DNA from 4 places in the Micromonospora sp. C28ISP2-4 genome. Region 3 is predicted to be linked to each of the others. Evidence: riboswitches for the same ligand, from Rfam matches in the RefSeq annotation. Region 3 holds a riboswitch; each other region holds the start of a gene.
The links. Region 3 has a riboswitch for cyclic di-AMP ahead of Q3W68_RS05600 (hypothetical protein). Riboswitches for the same ligand answer to the same signal wherever they lie in the genome.
Positions count from the first base shown of each region.

Region 1 (3,655 bases), on a different contig from region 3:
TCACCGACCTGCTCGACGCCGACCCGAAGGCGGCGCAGCGCTGGGCGGCCCGGACCCGCTACCTGGGCGACTTCCCCGCCGACGGCTACGCCGAGGCGTTCCTCACCGCCGCCCGCCGCGAGCTGGAACCGGACTGGGCGGTCCCGGCGCCGCGCACCGCCTAGGACGCCGCCGGCCTCCCGCCGGGCCGGCGGGGGTCGGCGCGGCCGCTCAGAGGTACGGGTCGAGCAGGGCGAGCACCGCCTCCGGGTCCTCGACGTGCGCGTTGTGGCCCAGCCCGGGCAGTGTCGCCACCGGCACGCCCAGTTCCTTGAGCTGCGCGTCGGTCACCATCGGGTCCAGCTCGCCCCGGGCCAGCAGCACCGGCACGCCGGTGGCGGCCAGCAGAGCGGGCAGCCGGGGCTCCCCGACCGCGAACGCGGCCGGGTCCATCGCGAGCCGCCAGCGGCCGTCCTCACGCCGCAGCCCCGCCTCCACCACCGGATGGTCCGGCGCGAACAGCCCGGCGAGCCCGGACACCCGCAGGTAGCGGCGGGCCGCCTCGTCCCGGGTGGCGAACCAGGTGACCGGCCGGGCGGCCAGCTCCGCCGACTTGGCCAGTTCGGCCGGGGACCAGACCGCCTTGATGCCGAGCCCGACCACGGCGTCGACCGGCAGACCCCGCCGCCGGGCGGCGAGCGCCAGCGCGACCACCCCGCCGAGCGAGTGCCCGAGCAGCACCAGCCGGTCGGTGGGGCCGAGCCGGACCGGGCCGAGCCCGTCGGCCACACGCTGGGCCAGGGCGTCGAACGAGTAGCCGTCTAGCGGCGGCGACCAGCCGTGTCCCGCCAGGTCGGGGGCGAGCCAGCGGCCGGGCCAGCGGCGCTCCAGCAGCGGCGCCCAGGGCAGCCACACCTCGCCGGTGGAGCCCATGCCGTGCAGGAGAACCAGGTGCCGCTTCCCCGTCGCATCGCCCATTGGCGCAGTCTGCCACCGCCCGCCCCGGACACGCGAGAGCGAGCCCTCGCCGACCTCCGCGCCGCCCGCACCCTGATCTTGCAGTTGCGGCCCCCAGGATGCCCGGCTTTTTGTCCGCTGTGACCGGGCCACAAGTGCAAGATCAGCGGGTCGAGGGAGGGCGGAGGGGCGGGGCGGGAGGGTCGGGGTCAGGCGGAGGCCGCGTGTGGAGACCCAGTTCGCCAGGTCCGATCGTGGTGACCCAGTACGACGGCAGCGACGGGTCGGCCGAGTCGGCGATGCGTACCGTCCGGCCGTCGTTCTTGTAGCCGACCACAGCGACGTAGTGGCCGCCCGGGAACGAGTGCCAGCCGCCGTTGGTGTCGGTGGCCGTGCCGGCGACGTTCGCGACGATCGCGCGGCCGTTGCTGATCGCCTCGACCACGTCGGCCTGGAGCCGGTCCATCTGGGCCGGGGTGGCGGTGCCGGGAATCATGCGGGTCCGGTACGGGTTGCCCTTGACCTGCTGGTTGAGCACGCGGGTGGTGTCCTCGGCCGAGTTGGTGCCCATCTCGGTGGTGCCGAGGGAGGCGGCGAGCGCGTCCTGGCTGCGCTCGATGCCGGTGGCGCTGAGCGCGTTGCGCACGGCGGCCGGACCGCAGTAGAAGTAGTTGATCTGCGCCTGGTAGTCGTAGTCGAGCGTCTTGCTCGACGGCGGCTTCGGCTTGGCCTTCGCCGTGGTGTCCGGGTCGGCAGTGGCCGTCTTCGACGGGGAGGCGCTCGGCGACGCGCTGGGCGCGGCGGAAGCGCTTGGCGACGCCTGCGGTACGGCGATGCGGGCCTCGCCGCGGCTGGCCGGCTGCTCGCCGAGGCGGGCGGCGCCGAGATCGGCGACCGCTGCGGTGTTCTCCTGGGCCGGGGCGTCGTCACCGGCGGTGGCGACGGTGCCGGCGCCGGCGGCCAGCACGAGCGCGGCGGCCGATCCGGCGACGATCTGGTACGGGCGTTCGGTGACGATCCGTCGCAGCTGACGCTTCAGGTGGTGCTTCACGAAATCCTCCACGGGGCGTGAGCGGCGCAAGCCGGCCCGGCACGCGGAGGAACTCACACGTGCTGGCGGGGCCGGATGGCCGGGGGATCGGGAACGCCCGTGATGCCGGGCGCCCAGGGGGCGGGCCGGTCGCGCGTCAGGCGAGCGCGGGCACCGCGGTGCCGTGGAGGCGGGGGGACGATCGAGGGGTGGGCAAGAGCGGTACTCCTTCCGTGGCCGCCGACCGGGTTAGCTGACGGATTCGGGCGGGAAGTACGCCCTACCGCGGGCCGTGGGCTCGCGGATTCACCCCGATGTTGCTCATGGGTCCCCGGTTCGTGGAACACGATTAGGCGGGTCGGTGCGGCGTCGCCGTCGGCGATCGATTACCGCATCGGACGCGCCGACACTACCGGCGGGTATGTCCCATGCCAAGCGCTCCCACCTGCGTAAACGTGATCCGGGGTAACCGATTTCGGAACACCCGGTTACTGACTTCACTCAATGGGACAAGCAGTTTCGACGGCACCCGGCGGCGGAAAGCGGACATACGGCCAGCGCCGACCTGGCAATTGCGCGACTCGATGACCTGTTCTGCGCCGGACGCCCGTTTCGGCGGCCCGGGCGACCGGGCTCACCACGTTCCGGGTAACGATTCGGTCGAGACGGTCGTCTCAGCCGACCCGGGCGGGGCGCCAGCGTGCGTTCCGGACCGCCGCGGGCACCGGCAGGGTGCTCGGCGTCGCGCTGCGGTACGCCGGGGCGGGCCGCAGCGCCACGGTGGCCTCGTACGCCTCGGTGGCGAGCGCGCTGGCGGCCTCGGCGGCCAGCTCCGCGTCCCGCCACGCCGCCCGTTCCCGTGCGGCGGCGCTCTCCCATCCGGCCCGGCGCCCGTCCCGGACGGTGCGGGCCAGCACGATCTCCTGCTCGGCCGGGTGCCGGCGCGGATCCCACCCGTTGCGGCCCGCCAGCACGTCGGCGAGCTGGCGGGCGGTCAGGTCGCCCCGCCAGTGCGCCGTCATGGCGGCGTGGTGCAGCCAGCGCTCGCGGGCCGCGTACTCGGCCGGGGTTCGCGGCGTACGCGGGGCGGCCAGCGCGGCGGCGCCGGCCAGGCGGCGGGCGGCGGCGTCCGCCTCGTCGTACGCGGTCCAGGCCCGGTCCGCCTCGTCCTGCGCGGCCAGCCACCGCTCCCGGCGGCGACGGGCCGTCTGGGCGGCCCCGGCGGCGGCCACCGCCACCTCCTCGGCGTACCGGATCAGGTCCTCGCGGCCGGCGGCGTCGGCGTCGGCCGGGTCGGGGGCGGTCTCCGGCGCGGGGTCGCGTTCGGGCCGGGCGACGAGCGCGGCGAGCAGGCCCAGCGCGAGCAGGAGCAGGAAGGACCAGATGGCGGCGGCCTCGGGCACGGAGGTGAGGAAGTGGTACAGAGCGGTCTGCGACATGGTCGGCACCTCACGGGAAGGACCTGGCGGGAGGACCCGCACGACCTGGCCGGGGTGGGCCGGTAAGGCCACCGGGGCGGGTGCGGGGATGACGTGCGAGTGGGTGCGGAACACGGGCGCGGCCCGTGGGCGGGTCAGCGGGCGGGCGGGGCCCGCGGGCCGGCCGGCGCGGCGGCCCGTCCGGCCGGGACCGGCTCCGCCACGACCGGAACGGTCGCCCGGGGAGCGGGCGCCGGGACAGCGGCGGAAG
Region 1 covers NZ_JAUMKG010000003.1:274,000-277,654, reverse strand. The annotation lists gene Q3W68_RS14600 (CDP-glycerol glycerophosphotransferase family protein) at 1-164, shown strand, start outside; gene Q3W68_RS14595 (alpha/beta fold hydrolase) at 211-957, opposite strand; partial or broken gene Q3W68_RS14590 (C39 family peptidase) at 1,156-1,999, opposite strand; cyclic di-AMP (ydaO/yuaA leader) riboswitch at 2,190-2,332, opposite strand; gene Q3W68_RS14585 (hypothetical protein) at 2,641-3,405, opposite strand; gene Q3W68_RS14580 (hypothetical protein) at 3,540-3,655, opposite strand, start outside.
Region 1: another riboswitch for cyclic di-AMP. It lies ahead of Q3W68_RS14590 (C39 family peptidase); the one in region 3 lies ahead of Q3W68_RS05600 (hypothetical protein).

Region 2 (3,655 bases), on a different contig from region 3:
GCGGCTCGTACAAGGCGTGGCTGGACGGGTACGGCTCGTCGCACACCGACACGCTCAGCCAGTCGGTGACGATCCCGGCCGGATGCCGGGCGACGCTGAGCTTCTGGCTGCACGTCGACAGCGCGGAGTCGACCACCAGCACCGCGTACGACAAGCTCACCGTCAAGGCGGGCAGCACCACGCTGGCCACCTACTCCAACCTGAACAAGGCCACCGGCTACGTGCAGCGGTCCTTCGACATCTCGTCACTCGCGGGCACCACGGCGACCATCTCGTTCAGCGGCGTGGAGGACAGCTCGTTGCAGACGTCCTTCGTCGTCGACGACACCGCGGTCACAGTGAGCTGACCGTGGCGTGGCGCGGCCGGTCGTCGTCCTCCCGGCGGCCGGCCGCCTCCTCGTGTCAGGCCGGCGCCGCGTCGCGCGTGGTCGGCGCCGCGTCGCGCGTGGTCGGCGCCGCGTCGCGCGTGGTCGGCGCCGCGTGCGGGGCGGCGCCGCGTCGCGCCGGGGCGCGTGCGGTCGGGTCAGGCCGGGCGCCCGGCCCGGGACGGGGTGCCGCGGTCGCGGTGGATCCGCGCGGCCGCCTCGTGCATCGCGCGGCCGAACAGCTCGGCCTGATCGCCCATGCTGCCGAGCCGGGCGGCGAGCGCGTCGGCGTCGGCCCGCGCCGACGCGCTGACCCGGTCGTCCAGCTCGGACAGCGCGGCGTTGGCGGCGGCGACGAGATGCCCGCAGAGGACGTCGAGGGGCTCACCGGCCAGCTCCGGGTCGACCGTCACGGAATCCAGCCGGCCACCCTGGACGGCGACCGCGCGGACCCGCCCGCCGGCGGCAGTGCCCTCGGCCCGGAGCAGGTCGCCCGGCTCGCCGTCGGCGTGCGCCGAGGCCCGGGAGCGCATCGCGGTGAGCGCCTGCTGCGTGCGGGTCAGCAGCTCGTCGAGGCTCGCGGCCGCCGAGAACGGGTCGTTGGTCATTTCCGCGCCTTCTTCACGTCTTAGCCGAGCACCGTGACCCTAGCAACCGGCTCCGACGAATCGCGGTCACCCGCTGTCGCGGGCCGCGCCCCGGCACCGCGAGCAGGCCGGACACCGGCGACGCGGCGTGTCGCGGACGGAGCGAACGCCCGGCCGGACGGGCCGGCCGGGCGTTCGAGGGCCACTCAGCGCAGGCGCAGCCGCTGACCGGGGAAGATCAGGCCGGGGTCGTCACCGACCACTGCGCGGTTGCGCTCGTGCAGGGCACGCCAGCCGCCGTCGACGTGCTGCGCCACGGCGATCTCCGACAGCGTGTCCCCGCGCCGGACCACGTACGTCCCGGCGCCGGTCGCGGGTTGTGGCGCCGCCTTCGTCGCGGGCCGCTGCGGCGCGGCCTTACGCGTGGCCGCCCGCTTCGGGGCGGCCTTGCGCGGGACGGCCTTCGTGGTGGCCCGCTCGCCGGCCGCGGCCGACCCGGAGCTCGCCGAGCCGCCCTTCCTGCCGCAGACCGGCCACGCGCCGATGCCCTGCCCGCGCAGCACCTTCTCCGCGACGGCGATCTGCTCGGACCGGCTGGCCAGGTCGGCGCGGGCGGCGTACTTCTTGCCGCCGTAGCCGTTCCAGGTGGCGCGGGAGAACTGGAGCCCGCCGTAGTAGCCGTTACCAGTGTTGATCTTCCAGTTGCCGCCGGATTCGCAGCGCGCGACCGCGTCCCAGTTGACGCCCGCGCTGGCCGGAGCAGCCGGGCCGAACAGGGCCGCGGCGCCGACGGCGGCGCCGGCCACCACCGCTCCGAGCGCGGTACGGCGGCTTCGGGCTGAGTATTCAGTTGCCATGTGGATTCCTCCACGCCGACGAGGTGAGCTGTCGGGTTCGGGCCGAGGAGCCCGGCCGCCGGTGGCGGCTTCACCCCGAGGTGACGATGCACCGTGGAACGTGTGGTTCCCCCGCTCCCGCGCGAGGTTCGGTTACCGGGGCCGGCGGCGGGATTTGGCGTTTCCGGCACGCGGTGTCCGCGTCTGCGAACGAAACCGACGCTAGGAGCGTTTTGCGACGATCGTCCACTTCTTGTGACGCTCTTCACCCGGCCGGGCTACCGGTGACGGCGCTACGGTGGCAGGGCCAGGCAAGATCACGGGAGGGCGGGACGGATGACCGATCACGGACACGAGCTGACCTTCGGCGGGTTCCTCACCCCCGCCGCCGGGCAGCCCGACCAGGTGGTGGCGCTCGCCCGGCTCTGCGAGCAGGTGGGGCTGGACCTGGTCACGTTCCAGGACCACCCGTACCAGCCGGGCTTCCTGGACACGTGGACGCTCATGTCCTACGTGGGCGCCGCCACCGAGCGCATCCGCCTGGCCGGCAACGTGCTCAACCTGCCGCTGCGCCAGCCGGTGGTGCTGGCCCGCAGCATCGCCAGCCTGGACCTGCTCACCGGCGGCCGGGTCGAGCTGGGACTCGGCGCGGGCGCGTTCTGGGACGCGATCGAGGCGACCGGCGGGCGGCGCCTGTCCCCCGGCGCCGCCGTCGACGCCCTCGACGAGGCGATCCGGGTGATCCGCGAGGTCTGGGACACCGACCGGCGCGGCATGATCCGCGTGGACGGCGAGCATTACCGCGTGGTGGGCGCCAAGCGCGGTCCGGCGCCCGCGCACCAGGTCGGCATCTGGGTCGGCGCCTACAAGCCGCGGATGCTGCGCCTGGTGGGCCGCGCCGCGGACGGCTGGCTGCCGTCCCTGTCCTACCTGCCGAAGGGCCCCGACGAGCTGCCCGCCCTGAACAAGCTGGTCGACGAGGGCGCGGAGGCGGCCGGGCGCGACCCGGCCGCGATCCGCCGTATGCTCAACGTGACCGGCACGTTCGCCCGCTCGTCGGCCGGCTTCCTGGCCGGGCCGCCGGAGCAGTGGGTGGAGGAACTGGCCGGGCTCACGCTGGAGCACGGCATCACCACGTTCATCCTCGGCAGCGACGAACCGCGCGCGATCCAGATCTTCGGCCAGGAGGTCGCGCCCGCCGTGCGGGAGCTGGTCGCCGCCGAGCGCACCGCGCCCGGCGGTGGCGACGACCGCGCGGCCCCCGACGAGCAGACCGCCGCCGGCCCGAGCACGCTCGGCGTCACCCCCACCCCCGACCCGGGGGTACGCCTGAGCGCGCGCCGCCCCTGGGACGAGTCCACCCGCCCGAGCGCCCCGCCGCCACCGGCCGGACACGTCTACCCGGCCCGGGGACAGGCCGCCGGGCAGCACCTGGTGGACGTGCACGATCACCTGCGCCAGGAGCTGGCCCAGGTGCGCGACCTGCTGGAACAGGTCAAGCAGGGCTCGGTCACGCCGGGTCGGGCGCGGGCCGCACTGAACGAGATGACCATGCGGCAGAACAACTGGACGCTCGGGGCGTACTGCGCGGCCTACTGCACCATGGTCACCCAGCACCACGGGCTGGAGGACGCCTCGATCTTCCCGCACCTGCGCCGCTCCGAGGCCGGGCTGGCAGCGGTGCTGGACCGCCTGGAGGAGGAGCACGTGGTGATCCACGGGGTGGTGGAGAGCGTGGACCGGGCGCTCGTCGAGCTGGTCCGCCGGCCCGGCGACTTCACCGGACTCCAGGAGGCGGTGGACCTGCTCACGGACACGCTGCTGTCGCACCTGTCGTACGAGGAGCACCAGATCGTCGAGCCGCTGG
Region 2 covers NZ_JAUMKG010000004.1:211,456-215,110, reverse strand. The annotation lists gene Q3W68_RS17150 (M4 family metallopeptidase) at 1-347, shown strand, start outside; gene Q3W68_RS17145 (YbaB/EbfC family nucleoid-associated protein) at 524-973, opposite strand; gene Q3W68_RS17140 (transglycosylase family protein) at 1,159-1,809, opposite strand; cyclic di-AMP (ydaO/yuaA leader) riboswitch at 1,808-1,953, opposite strand; gene Q3W68_RS17135 (LLM class flavin-dependent oxidoreductase) at 2,125-3,655, shown strand, end outside.
Region 2: another riboswitch for cyclic di-AMP. It lies ahead of Q3W68_RS17140 (transglycosylase family protein); the one in region 3 lies ahead of Q3W68_RS05600 (hypothetical protein).

Region 3 (3,655 bases):
CATGCACGAGGGCGCCGCCGAGGGCCGGGCCGACGAGATGGCGACCGAGATGATGGCCGCCGTCGGCCGCCTGATGAAGCGCGGCTGAGCGGGGACCTCCGGCCTACCGGCGACACCGGCCGGGCCGGTCTGACCCGCGCCGCGCGTGTCACCGGCCACGGCGTCCGGGAGCGCCCCGCCGGGCTGCCTACCATGGCCGGGCGACGCCCCGGACGTGGACGACACGTCCGCCCCGGCCCGGTGACCGGACCGGTCCGGCGGACCAGGCGTCGCCGCGACCGTTGGGAGAGACGCCATGGGTGCCGACCACACCCACCCCGCGCCCGCCGCGCCGCCGGGGGTACGACGGCTGCTCGTCGCCGTGGTGGTGCCGCTGTTCGCGCTCACCGTGATCGCGGCGCTGGTGCTCTGGCCGCGGCAGGACCGGGAACCGGTCGGCGGCGCGGACGTCCCCCGCTACCACGGCACCGTGACCCGGCTGGTCACCGAGCCCTGCCCGCCCACCCCGGAGGCCCCGGACGGCGGCGGTGGCCCCTGCGGCACCGTGACGGTGACCGCCGAGCAGGGCCCGGACGCGGGCCGGCAGGTCGAGACGCCGATCCCGGCCGGGCCGGGCGCGCCCCGGGTCGCGGTCGGCGACGAGGTCGTCCTGGTCGAACTGACCGACCCGGCCGACCCGGCGGTGAAGTCCTACAACATCGCCGAGCACCAGCGCGGTACGCCGCTGATCTGGCTGATGGTGCTCTTCGCCGCCGCGATCGTGGCGTTCGGCCGCTGGCGCGGGCTCGCCGCGCTCGGCGGCCTGGTGGCCAGCTTCGCCATCCTGCTCGGCTTCGTGCTGCCGGGCATCGGCGCCGGCCAGCCCCCGCTTCTGGTGGCGATCGTGGGCGCCGCGTTGATCATGTTCGTGGTGCTGTACCTGACCCACGGGATCACCGCGCAGACGTCGGTGGCGGTGCTCGGCACGCTCGGCAGTCTGGTGGTCACCGGCGTGCTCGGCCTGCTCGCCACGTCCGCCACCCACCTGACCGGCTTCGGCAGCGAGGACGCCACCACGCTGTCCATGTTCCAGGGCGACGTGGACCTGCACGGGCTGCTGCTGGCCGGCATCATCATCGGCTCGCTGGGCGTACTGGACGACGTCACGGTCACCCAGGCGGCCACCGTCACCGAGCTGGCGCACGCCAACCCCGGCCTGTCCCGCCGGCAGCTCTACCGGGCGGCGACCCGGGTGGGCCGGGCCCACATCGCGTCCACCGTCAACACGATCGTGCTGGCGTACGCGGGCGCCTCGCTGCCGCTGCTGCTCCTGCTGGTCGCCGACTCCCGCCCGGTGAGCGAGATCCTGACGAGCGAGTTCCTCGCCCAGGAGATCGTCCGCAGCGCGGTCGCCACGCTCGGCCTGATCGCCGCCGTACCGCTGACGACCGGACTGGCCGCGGTCGTGACCACCGCCGGACGGCGCTCGCGCGGCGCGGAGCCGGCGCCGCCCGCGCCCCGGCCGCCGACCGGACGGGACGACGCGCTGGAGGCGCTCGGCGGCGGGAAGAGCACGGAGGCCGCATGGTGACACTCCGCAGCGTGACCATCGATTTCAAACGCGACGCTGGTCACGGTGCGCCACGGCGAAATCTCGCTATTGGTCGGCTTCCGGACGTAGATCCTCAGGAGTGCTGTCGGGTAACCTCGCTGCCGGTCACCGCCGAAGGCGCGCACCGGCGCCAGCGGTGCCGCCGCCCAATCGCCCGCGGGCGAGCCGGGGAACCAGGTACATGGGGTGAATCCGCGACAGCGGTAGGGGCCACTTCCGTCCCGAACCCGTCAGCTAACCCGGTCGGCGGCCGACGGAAGGGAACACTGTGACGGCACCCCTGCGCCGCTGGCTGACACCCGTGGTGGCCGTGCTGGCCTCGCTAGCAGTGCTGGCCGGGCCGACCCCGGCGACCGCGGCACCCACCGCGGCGGCCCCCGGCACCCCCTCGGGCCACGAGGAGGACGGCGAACCGCCGCTGATCACCGAGGCGATCGACGCGGCCAACCGGAACTTCCTCCAGGCCAAGGCGAAGCTCGCCAAGTCGCAGGACCGCCAGCGGCGGCTGGCGGCCGAGGTGAAGACGGCACAGGCCGAGCTCGACGCGCTCAGCCCGCAGGTCAACCAGCTCGCCGCCCAGTCCTACCGGACCGGCCGGATGGGCGCGATGGCGATGCTGCTGGAGAGCAACTCGCCCGACTCGTTCGTCCGCCGGGTCAACGCCCTGGACGAGCTGAACCTCCTCAACGCGCAGCGCCTGGCCGCCATCAACGCGGTCAAGACGCGCGCCGAGCAGGCCAAGATCGCGCTCGACGCCGAGGTGCGCGAGCAGGAGAAGCAGAAGAACGCGATGGAGCGCGAGAAGGTGCAGGCCGAGCGCGCGCTGAAGCTCGTCGGCGGTCTCGGCTTCACCGGCGGCCTGGTCTCCGCCACCTCACCGGTCGCCAAGATCGCCCCCGGCCGCACCGCCGACGGCGGATGGAAGGCCGAGTCGTGCAGCGAGGACGACCCGACCACCTCGGGCTGCGTCACCCCGCGCACGCTGCACGCGTACAAGGAGGTCCGCCGCGCGGGCTTCAAGCGCTTCGTGGGCTGCTACCGGCCCGGCGGGCCGTGGGAGCACCCCAAGGGCAAGGCGTGCGACTGGTCGTTGCAGAACAGCGGCTTCGCGCCCTGGCACAACAACGACACCCGCCGGTACGGCAACGAGGTCGCCGCCTTCCTCATCCGCAACGCCGACCGGCTGGGCATCTACTACGTCATCTGGAACCGGCAGATCTGGTTCCCGGCCACCGGCTGGAGTTCGTACAGCGGACCGTCGAACCACACCGACCACGTCCACATGTCGCTGCTCTGACCCGGACACAGTGAAAGGGGCCGCCCTCGGGCGGCCCCTTTTCCGTCTTCCCTGCGGGTCAGCCGGCCAGCGCCGGGTCGGCGGGCGCCGCCGGAGCGGGCAGCGGGGCCGGGGCCTGCGCCACCGTCCGCACCTCGCCGCCGGCGAGCCGGTACGACATGCCCACCACCGTGCACTGCCCCGCAGCCACCCGCTCGGCCAGGACGGCGGACCGGGCCAGCAGCGTCTCGACGGTCTGCGCGATGTGCACGTCGACGATGCCGTCGAGGTCCTCGACGCCCTGGCGGGCGGCGCGCAGCAGGCTGGGCGAGACCGCGTCCACCACCGCGCCCAGGTGCCCGAGCTGGGCGGCGCCGGTCCGGAACCCCTCCCGGGCGGCCTGGACCGCGCCGCACGAGTCGTGCCCGAGCACCACCACGAGCGGGGTGCCGAGCACTGTGACGGCGTACTCGACGCTGCCGAGCACCTCCGGCCCGGCGGTGTGCCCGGCCGTGCGCACCACGAAGAGGTCGCCGAGACCGCGATCGAAGATGATCTCGGCGGCGAGCCGCGAGTCGGAACAGCCGACGATCACCGCGAAGGGATGCTGGCCGTCGGCGACCGCCGCCCGGTGCCCGGCGTCCTGATTCGGATGCTGCGGGGCGCCGGTGACGAACCGGTGGTTACCGGCACGCAGTTCGATCAGTGCCTGCTCCGGGGTGCTCGGCGTCATGTCCCTCACCTCGTCTACCTGGGAACTACCAGGCCGAACGGCCTCGCGACCCACG
Region 3 covers NZ_JAUMKG010000001.1:1,169,868-1,173,522, forward strand. The annotation lists gene Q3W68_RS05590 (metal-sensitive transcriptional regulator) at 1-88, shown strand, start outside; gene Q3W68_RS05595 (YibE/F family protein) at 296-1,570, shown strand; cyclic di-AMP (ydaO/yuaA leader) riboswitch at 1,725-1,856, shown strand; gene Q3W68_RS05600 (hypothetical protein) at 1,860-2,888, shown strand; gene Q3W68_RS05605 (carbonic anhydrase) at 2,947-3,600, opposite strand.

Region 4 (3,655 bases), on a different contig from region 3:
GCCGTCGGAGGAATACGCTCGGTCGCGGCCCGCGTACTGATGAGGCGCCCGTCATGGGCGAGTGGAGGTGCTCGCGTGAGCCTGTCGATCGTGAAGTCGGTGCGGCCGGGTGGTGTCGTCCAGATCGCGCCCCGTGGGGAGATCGACGTCGACACCGCGTACGAGGTGCGGGAAGCGATCGCCGAAGTGCTCGCGAAGGGTCGCCCCTCGCGGATCGAGCTGAACATGCGGCTCGTCACGTTCATCGACTCGGTCGGCATCAGCGCCATGGTCGCGGGCTTCCAGACCTGCGAGGTCAGCGGCGTCAAGCTCGTGGTCACCGAGCCGAGCCGGTTCGTGCACCGGCAGCTCTGGGTGACCGGCCTGCTCGGCCTGTTCGGCGCGCCCGAGCCGTGGTTCGCCGACGACACCCCCGAGGTGCTGCCCGGCGCCTGAGCGCCGTTCACATGCCCTGCGGCCAGGGGACCTTCTACCCGTTGCCAGTCCGGCGTCGGTACGGGACGATCGTCGCGACGCACGACGGCGAGGGGGCCCGCTTGCAGAGCAGCGACAGCTTCAGCTACACCGTGCAGGCCCGGTGCAGCCGGGCCGACGCGGTGGCCCTGCTGGGTGACCTGAGCCGCCAGGGTGAGCTGCATCCGCTGATCGTCCGGGTCCGGAAGCTGCCGTCCCGGCCGGGCGCGCTGGGCAGCTACGCGATCACCGACCGGCTGCAGCTCGGCCCGTTGCACTTCCCGGTCACGTACCAGGCGGACGTGCTGATCGCCAGCGAGGACGAGGTCGTCACAGTGGCGCGGCAGCAGCCCGCCACGACGGTACGCAACCACACCCGGCTGCGCGACGAGCCCGACGGCACGGTACGCATCGACGTGGAGATCACGCTCACCGCGCCGGCGCCGCTGTTCGGGTACGCGTTCCGCCAGGCCCGGGCGGCTCACCTGGGCCTGGCGGCGCGTCTGGGAGCGACCCTGGAGGGCCGGCCGGCCTGATCCGGCCGGCCCGCAGGGCGCTCAGTACACCGACAGGTGCACGTGGTTGGTGTGGTCGCTGGACGGGTCGCCGTTGCCGCCGCTGTACGACTTCCACCCGCTGCTGGGCAGCCAGATCTGCTTGAACCAGATCACGTAGAGCACGGCGAGCGGGTCGGCGTTGCGTACGAAGTACGCGGCCAGGTTGTTGCCGTACGTCCGGTCGCCGCCGGTGGCCACGCCGCCGAAGCCGTTCTTCTGCGCGGCGAAGTCGCAGGCACGTCCCTTCGGGTGCTCACCCGAGCCGCTGGGCCGGTGGCAGGAGACGTACCGGGTGAAGCCCGCCGCCTTGGCCTGTTGCAGCGCGTGCAGCGTGCGCGGCGTGATGCAGCCGTCGGCCGGGGTCGGGTCGTTGACGCTGCACGACTCCGACGGCCAGGAGCCGTCCGAGTTGCGCGGCGCCGGCTTCGCGTTCTTGCTGGAGGTGCCCTGGACGCTGCCGCCGCCGCTGCTGCTGCGTGAGGCCCGGTCGTTCGCCACCTCCAGGGCGCGCTCGGCCTGCTCCTTGCGCTTGGCCATCACCGTCACCTGCTTGCGCTGCTCGCGGATCTCGCCGTCGAGCTGGGCGCGGGTGCGGGTGGCCTCGTCGCGGGTGGTGATCAGGTCGCGCAGCGTACGGTCCTCGTTCGCGGCTACCTGTTCCAGTGCGGCGGCCCGGTCCATGAAGCCCTCCGGGCTGCTGCTGCCGAGCAGCGCCCCGGCGGTGCCCAGGCGGCCGTTGCGGTAGGCCACCGCGGCGATCTCGCCGACCTTGGCGTCGCGTACGGCCAGCTCGGCGCCGACCGTCTTGAGTTGTTCGTTGAGTTGTTTCTGGCGGCTCACCGACCGGTTCAGCGCGGCCTTCGCCTCCAGCCAGCCCTTGCTGGCGGCGTCGAGCTGGGCACGCAGTTCGGGCGTGCCGCCCTCGTCGTCGCCGGGCGCGGCGGCGAGCAGGCCGGTCGCCGGCGCCGCCGAGGCGGGGGAGGCCGGAACGGTCGCGACGCCGAGGGTCAGCGTCGCGACGAGCAGGGCCGCCAACCGGGCGGCCGTCCTTCGTACAGGTGCCACTGGGGGCATTCACACGTCCTTCCGTCAGCGCCGACCGGGTTAGCTGACGGGTTCGGGACGGAAGATCCCTACCGCTGACGCGGATGCACCCCACGTACGTGGTTCCCCGGCTCGTCCCTGCGGACGATTAGGCGACGGCCGCCCCACCGGGGCCGGTGGCGCCCGCGGGTGCGGTCGCGACCGAGACTACCGGCGCTGCCCGGGCGCGGCTCTGTGGAGCAGTGCCACTAGGCGGGGCAAAACCGGCATAAGACTACATTAGCCACAGTGATTTAAGTGTGTCCTAATCACCACTCGGTCTGTCCGCACACTCCGGCCGACGCTCCGGGTTCGACCTGCAACGTGGCGTGATCGATGGAGAAGTCCTCGTGCAGGGCGGCCCGCGCGGCGGCCAGCACCCCGGCCGGGTCCGCGCCCGGGTCGGTGGTCAGGTGCGCCGAGGCCACCTCCATGCCCGAGGTGAGCGTCCAGACGTGCAGGTCGTGCACCTCGGCCACGCCGGGTACGGCGGCCAGCCGGTCGTGCACGGCGGTCACCTGGAGGTGTTCCGGCGCGGCCTGCACCAGGATGCGCAGCGCGGCCCGGCCGAGCCGCCAGGTGCGCGGGAGGATGAACAGGCCGATCCCGACGGCGACCAGCGGGTCGGCCCACCACCAGTCGGTCAGCGCGATGACCAGCGCGGCGGCGATCACGCCGAGCGAGCCGAGCAGGTCGCCGAGCACCTCCAGGTACGCCCCGCGCAGGTTGATGCTCTCCTTCGACCCGGCGCGCAGCAGCGCGAACGCGACGATGTTGGCGAGCAGGCCGAGCACCGCCACCACGAGCATCGGGCCGGCCAGCACCTCCGGCGGCTCGCCGAAGCGGCGCACCGCCTCGACCAGGACGTAGATCGCGACGGCGCCGAGCAGTACGGCGTTGGCGAGGGCGGCGAGCACCTCCAGCCGGTAGAGCCCGAACGTCCGTTGCGGGTCGGTGCCGGCGCGGCGGGTGGCGGTGATCGCCGCGAGGGCCATGCCGATGCCGAGGACGTCGGTGAACATGTGCCCGGCGTCGGAGAGCAGTGCCAGGGAGCCGGTGGTGAAGGCGGCGACCGCCTCGACCACCATCAGGGCGGCGAGCAGCGCGAAGGCGGCCCAGAGGCGGCCCCGGTGGCGGTGCGCCGCGTTGGCCACCGCGCCGCTGTGGTCATGACCTGCGCCCACGCCAACACCCTTCCTGCCCCGTACCGGCCCGGCCCAATGTATGTTCACATCGCTATGTATGCAAGTGAACTGTGGGTGGCGGCGGGGCCGGTCACCCCACCGGGTCGAGCGTGGTGAGGCGCTGGGTGGCCCGGGACAGCGCCACGTAGAGCGTGCGGACGCCCGAGCCGGGGTCCGCCCGGATCTCGCCCGGTGCCACCAGCACCACACCGTCGTACTCCATGCCCTTGGCCTGGAGGCTGGTGACGACCTGCAGGCGGCCCGCGCCGAGCGCGCCCAGCCAGCCGGCCACCTCGTCGCGGCGCGGCACCGGCGTGATCACGCCGACGGTGCCCTCCACCTGCGCGAGCAGCGCCTCGGCCGCCTCGACGGTGGCCG
Region 4 covers NZ_JAUMKG010000010.1:31,362-35,016, reverse strand. The annotation lists gene Q3W68_RS27565 (STAS domain-containing protein) at 76-435, shown strand; gene Q3W68_RS27560 (SRPBCC family protein) at 537-989, shown strand; gene Q3W68_RS27555 (hypothetical protein) at 1,011-2,084, opposite strand; cyclic di-AMP (ydaO/yuaA leader) riboswitch at 2,089-2,219, opposite strand; gene Q3W68_RS27550 (cation diffusion facilitator family transporter) at 2,363-3,277, opposite strand; gene Q3W68_RS27545 (AAA family ATPase) at 3,369-3,655, opposite strand, start outside.
Region 4: another riboswitch for cyclic di-AMP. It lies ahead of Q3W68_RS27555 (hypothetical protein); the one in region 3 lies ahead of Q3W68_RS05600 (hypothetical protein).